2 regions of the Nocardia salmonicida genome follow, and region 1 is predicted to be linked to the other one. Evidence: riboswitches for the same ligand, from Rfam matches in the RefSeq annotation. Region 1 holds a riboswitch; the other holds the start of a gene.
What was found. Region 1 has a riboswitch for S-adenosylmethionine ahead of OHS03_RS30060 (aminotransferase class V-fold PLP-dependent enzyme). Riboswitches for the same ligand answer to the same signal wherever they lie in the genome.

Region 1 (3,019 bases):
CGATAAATACGTGACGGGGCGCCTATTCGCAGGCCACGCCATCGCCGTCTCGATCCAAACCGGAGCGATAGCCGGGGTCGCCCGTGTGGAGCGGGGCCGCGCCTGCGGCTTTGGCGGCGGCACAGTTCTTGTAATAGGCGCTGGCAGGCGCGGGCGCTTCCGGCTCCGGTACCGCCGCGATTCGCGGCGCGGGGATGTCGACTGTTGTAGTCGGCGCAGGGACAACGACAGGCGGCGGAGGTGCCGCGACAGTCGTAGTCGGCACAGCAGGAGCCACTGGTAGATCAACCGTCGTGGTCGGCGCGAGTGTCAGCGCGCTCGACGCGATGGTGGTCGGTGCCGGGGTAGTTGTCGAAGCCTTTGTCGTCGTTGATGATTCGACTACGCGAGTGGTGGAGGTCGGGGATGTCCGTGCGGTCGGCTCGCCGTCGTTGAGACCGGCGACCACCGAAAGACCGAGTACGCCGACAACTCCGATTCCCGCCACCAACGGCCAACGCCGCTTCTTCTCGGACTGCCTGGGCGGACGCGCCCACGGATCGGGCGGCTGAATCGGTCGAGTCACTGTGTCCCCTTCGATTATCGGGCGATCTCGGGGGCTTCATCGCGACCGGTTCGACATGCGTTACCCAGCTGGGAACACATCAAACCTGCAATTTTTCGGAGGGTATCGGCCGCCGAGAACAGCTCTCAGCGGCCGACATTCGGGGTGGTCTAGCCCTGCCTGCGATTCAGCCGATCAGGCAGGGGGCCGCGCCGTCGAGGGAAGCGGTGAGGGGGCGGGTTTCGGGGGTGGGGTTCCAGTGGCCGTCGGTGGCGGCGTATTCCCAGGTGGGCCCGTTGGTGACCAAGGTAGCGACCGCGCCGATCAGGCGGTCGACGTCGGCGGCGGTGGTTCCGAGGCCGATGCTGGCACGGAGGGCCGCGTCGAGGCCGAGGCTGGTGAGCAGCGGGTGGGCGCAGAAACGGCCGTCGCGTACGCCGATGGCGTGTTCTGCGGAGAGGTAGGAGGCGACCTTACCGGGGGCGTGGTCGGCGACGGTGAAGGCGACGATGCCGACACAGTCGGGGCTGTCGGACCAGATGGTGACCAGGTCGACGCCTGCGATCGCGGACAAACCGTCACGAAGACGGTCCGCCAGAAAGCGTTCGTGGGCAACGAGTTCAGTGGAGTCGATCGCGGCGAGTGCGTCGCACGCGGCGGCGATAGCGGCCGCGCCCAACACATTCGGCGAACCGGCCTCGTGCCGCTGCGGCGCGCAAGCCCATTCGACCTCCGACACACCGACATTGCGCACCGCACCGCCGCCCGCCAGGTAGGGCTCACCCTGGTCCAGCCAGTCGCGTCGGCCGACGAGCACGCCCGAACCGAACGGGGCGTACAGCTTGTGCCCGGAGAACGCGAGATAGTCGATCCCGCTCTCGCGCAAGGAGATCCGTCGATGTGGAGCCAGCTGCGCGGCATCGACGAGGATGCGCGCACCGCACAGGTGGGCGATGGTCGCGAGGCGCTCCAGCGGCAGTACCTCACCGGTGACATTGGATGCCCCGGTCACCGCGAGCAGCGCGGCGGGCTTGCTGCACAGCTCGGCGACGACTCGCTGAATCGTCTCCTCGACGGTGGCGGCGGCCCGTACCACCCGGCGACCGTGCGCGGTCCACGGCAGGAAGTTGGCGTGGTGCTCGATATCGAGCACCACGGTCTCCCCGGGCACGCATCCGGCCAGCAGGTTCAGCGAATCGGTGGTGTTGCGGGTGAACACGACGACCTGGTCGTCGTCGGCGTCGAGGAACCGGGCGACCGCGCCACGGGAAGCCTCGTAGCACTCGGTCGAGATCCGCGAGGCGTAGCCCGCACCCCGGTGCACGCTGGCGTAGTACGGCAGCAACTGCGAAATCCGGTCGGTGACCTGCTTCAATGCCGGCGCACTCGCGGCGTAGTCGAAGTTGGCGTAGGAGCTGGTGCCGCCTTGAACGAGCGGAACCTGCAGGTCGGCACCGGAAACGGCGGCGATGGCACAGGTGGGGTCGATTACAGCAGTCATGACGAAATCCCGTCGGCTCAGGGACCCGCTCCAGAGAGGTGGCCCGCGCTTGCCGCGCCCAATTCGGACGTCAGCCTGGTCGTCACCCGGAGCACCCCACCGCGGAGGAGGGTTGCCGACCAGCAAGCCGGGGCTGAACGCTGGTACTCGTGACCTGAAACGAGAGTGACAGACGACCGCCGGACCTGTCAACCACCTTTCGCCGACCGCGCTCCGAGTCGCCGCCGACCGCACACGACCTCGCCCGGTTCGACACGCCGACCCGGTCTCCGACGCGAATGCGCGGGATTGCCCCCGAGTTGCCTGCTCACACCCAATTCTCAACCATCTACACACCCCATGATGGAGGAACCGAATGATTGGGCACCTCCACCATTTGCTAGAGTTCCCACTCATGTCCACGAACACGAACTCCGTCCGCGGCCTGCCGCGCTACCCGGTGTACGCGCTCGGACGGCTCACCAAGGCCCTGCACGCCGAGATCGACGTCCCGTTGCGCGATCACTGGGTGCTCACCTTCATCGCCGAGAACGCCGACCTGACGCAGAAGAAAGTGGGCGACGCGCTCGGTATCGACCGCAGTGAAGTCGTGCGCCTGATCGACGCGCTGGAACGCGCCGAACTGGTCGAACGCACCCGCGACGGCAAGGATCGCCGCAAGTACCGGCTGCGGATCACCGAGGCGGGGCGCAAGCAGTGCAAACGCACCGACAAGCTGATCGCCGAGGCCACCGCCCGCGTGCTGGGACGCCTGGACGAAGAAGAACAGCGGACGCTGCACCGGCTGGCGGTCACCGCCCTCGGCGAGATGCCGGAATCGCCGTCGTGAACAGCGCCGACGGCACGCGCTTCGCTGCCGTCCGGCAACACCCGCACCGAGTACCGTTGGCATCTGGTGACCATCCTGTTTGCCCTCCGGTAACCCGCTCATGAAACAACAGACACCACCGATGGGGGTCAACCGATGAGAGGTG
Region 2 (3,019 bases), 670 kb from region 1:
CGCATGCCGCCCATCGAGCCGCCGACGACAGCGCCGAGCCGCTCGATCCCGAGCACCTCGAACAACTGCGCTTCGGCCTGCACCTGGTCACGGATGTTCAGCTCGGGAAACCGTGCGCCCCATGGCTTTCCGTCGGAGGCGAGCGAGGACGGGCCGGTGCTGCCCTTGCAGCCGCCCAGCACGTTGGTCGCGATCACACACCACTCGTCGGTGTCGATCGGCGCGCCGGGCCCGACCATGCCCTCCCACCAGCCGGGCGCCCCGTCGGGCCCACCGACGACATGGGAGTCGCCGGTGAGCGCGTGTTCGACGAGCACCACATTGTCCAGGGTGGGCGAGAGCTCGCCCCAGCGTTGCACCGCCAGCCGCACATCGGGGACGACGGCGCCGTTCTCCAGCGCCACATCCCCGATGGCGACCACGCCGACGCGCCCGTCCGGCGGTGGCAGCAGGGCCACCCCGGTTCCGGGTCGGGCGATCGGCGATTCGGTGCTCACGGTCACGTCGTCGCCGCCGCGAACCCGGCCCGCAGATCGGCCAGAATGTCGTCGATTCCCTCGATGCCCACCGCGAGCCTGACCAGGCCGGGAGTGACGCCGGCCGCCAGCTGCTCTGCGGGCGTCAACTGCGAGTGCGTGGTCGACGCCGGGTGAATCACGAGTGAACGCACATCACCGATGTTAGCTACATGGCTGTGCAGGCTGAGCGCGTCCACGAACTTCTTGCCCGCGTCGACGCCGCCCGCCAGCTCGAACGCCACGATCGCGCCCGCGCCCTTGGGCGCCAGCTCCTTGGCCCGCGCGTGCCAGGGCGAGGACTCGAGGCCCGCGTAGAACACCGCGTCGACGCCCGGCTGCTCGGCGACGAACTTCGCGACCGCCTCCGCATTGCTGACGTGCCGCTCGACCCGCAGGCTCAGCGTCTCGATGCCCTGCGCGATGAGGAACGCGTTGAACGGCGAGACCGCCGCACCCAGATCGCGCAGCAACTGCACGCGCGCCTTCAGCGCGAACGCGGGCGCGCCCAGATCGGCGAACACCGCGCCGTGGTAGCTGGGGTCGGGCTCGGTGAAACCGGGGAAGCGCGCGTTGCCGTCGGCGTCGCGCACGGTCCAGTCGAACGTGCCGCCGTCGACGATCACGCCCGCCACGGCCGCGCCGTGCCCACCCAGGTACTTCGTCGCCGAATGCACGACGATGTCGGCGCCGTGGGCCAGCGGCTGGATCAGGTACGGGGTGGCGACGGTGTTGTCCACGATCAGCGGAAGGCCGTTCGCGTGCGCGACACCGGCGATACCGGGGATGTCGAACACCGCGCTGCTCGGGTTGGCGATGGTCTCGCCGTAGAACGCCTTGGTGTTCGGCTGGATCGCGGCCTTCCACTGCTCGAGATCATCGGGGTCCTCGACGAACGAGACCGTGATCCCCAGCTTGGGCAGCGAGTAATGGAAGAGGTTGTAGGTGCCGCCGTAGAGGTGCGGGCTGGACACGATGTGGTCGCCCGCGCTCGCCAGGTTCAGGATCGCGTAGGTCTCCGCGGCTTGGCCCGAGGCCAGCAGCAGCGCCGCGACGCCGCCTTCGAGCGCGGCCACGCGCTGCTCCACCGCGTCCTGGGTGGGGTTCATGATCCGGGTGTAGATGTTGCCCGGCTCGGCGAGACCGAACAGCGCGGCGGCGTGATCGGTGTCGCGGAAGGTGTAGGAGGTGGTCTGGTAGATCGGCAGCGCCCGCGCGTTGGTGGTCGCGTCGGGGGCCTGGCCCGCGTGGACCTGCTTGGTCTCGAAGGACCAGTTCTCGGGCAGGGAAGAGTCAGTCATGTCGTGCTCCAAAGGGTGTCAGCCGGGGGGATCTCGTCAACTGGGTCGGATCGACTGGCAACAACACATGGGGGCCTCCTGCAGTGCGCGCTTGCTCTCGACTTTCGAGAGCCCGGTCATCACCCGGAGCACCCCACCGCAGCTGGAGGGTTGCCGACCAGCGAGCCGGGGCTTGGCGCTGGTACTCATGACCTTGCCGTCATGTTAACCGGAGATCTCCCGCGGGCGGAAACTTCCCCCGCATTTCCCGCCGAAGATCACTCGTCGGACGGTGTGCCGAAGCCTGGCGTGTCGTCCACCGGTGCGCCACAGACCTGCCGCAAGCCGTGGTAGGCGCGCAGCACGGCGTCGCGGGTGACCCGAACGGCTACCGTCGGAGACCCGCTCAGCAGTGCCTGTTCGGTATCGGCGACCGAGAGGTGGCACAGCATCTGCCAGATGCCTGCCACCAACTTCACCGTGAAGTCCTCCGGTGACGTGCCCATCCGCTGCGCGAGCTCGGTGCACACCGCGACGTTCTTCTTCTCCGCGTATTCCAGCGCGCGCGCATTGACCGACTGGCTGGTGCGCATGATGCGCTGCATCTGCAGGAACTGGCGGATGAACCGGATGCCGTCCGCGTCCGCCTCGGCCTGGACCACCGTCAGGTAGGCGCCACACAGCGCCTGGAGTTCGTTGCCGGTATTCGGCTGGGAGCGCAGCGCGACGGCGACGGAGACCCCGAAGTCGTCGATCGGGGCCAGCACGATGTCTTCCTTGAGCGCGAAGTACCGGTTGACGGTGCGTGGGGACACATCGGCGCCCGCGGCGATCTGCTCGACCGTCGTCGCGTCGAACCCTTGGCTGTCGCACAGGTCGAGCCCGACCGCCACGATCGCGGCTTTGGTCTGCAGCTTCTTGCGCTCGCGCAGGCCCAGCGGCGCGTCGGCAGCCGGTTCGGTCGTCCGGTCGGCGCTGATCGGAGTGGTCGAGTCCAGCATTCCCTCAGCCTACCGCGTCGGCGGCTTTATCTGTCCAAGTAGGCCAATTGGCGCGTTCAGACATTTTTCTCTTGACGCCAATTGTCTCGTAGTGCCAGGATTGGTTCACGCCAATCGAGCGACGAGGAGTCCTGGTGACCGGCACCGAAGTATTGACGAAACATGTTGACCAACAACAGAATTCGATGCGGTGGTGGGCGTTGGTCGTGCTCTCGGCCGCCCA

Region 2: linked by a shared signal. The riboswitch ahead of OHS03_RS33115 (bifunctional o-acetylhomoserine/o-acetylserine sulfhydrylase) and the one ahead of OHS03_RS30060 (aminotransferase class V-fold PLP-dependent enzyme) in region 1 are both predicted to bind S-adenosylmethionine.

What each region holds. Positions count from the first base shown of each region.
Region 1 covers NZ_CP108014.1:6,434,244-6,437,262, reverse strand. The annotation lists gene OHS03_RS30075 (hypothetical protein) at 1-14, shown strand, start outside; gene OHS03_RS30070 (excalibur calcium-binding domain-containing protein) at 23-265, opposite strand; gene OHS03_RS30065 (hypothetical protein) at 294-551, shown strand; gene OHS03_RS30060 (aminotransferase class V-fold PLP-dependent enzyme) at 732-2,045, opposite strand; SAM riboswitch class IV at 2,086-2,200, opposite strand; gene OHS03_RS30055 (MarR family winged helix-turn-helix transcriptional regulator) at 2,440-2,874, shown strand.
Region 2 covers NZ_CP108014.1:7,105,928-7,108,946, forward strand. The annotation lists gene metX (homoserine O-acetyltransferase MetX) at 1-503, opposite strand, end outside; gene OHS03_RS33115 (bifunctional o-acetylhomoserine/o-acetylserine sulfhydrylase) at 500-1,816, opposite strand; SAM riboswitch class IV at 1,899-2,009, opposite strand; gene OHS03_RS33120 (TetR family transcriptional regulator) at 2,074-2,796, opposite strand; gene OHS03_RS33125 (MFS transporter) at 2,931-3,019, shown strand, end outside.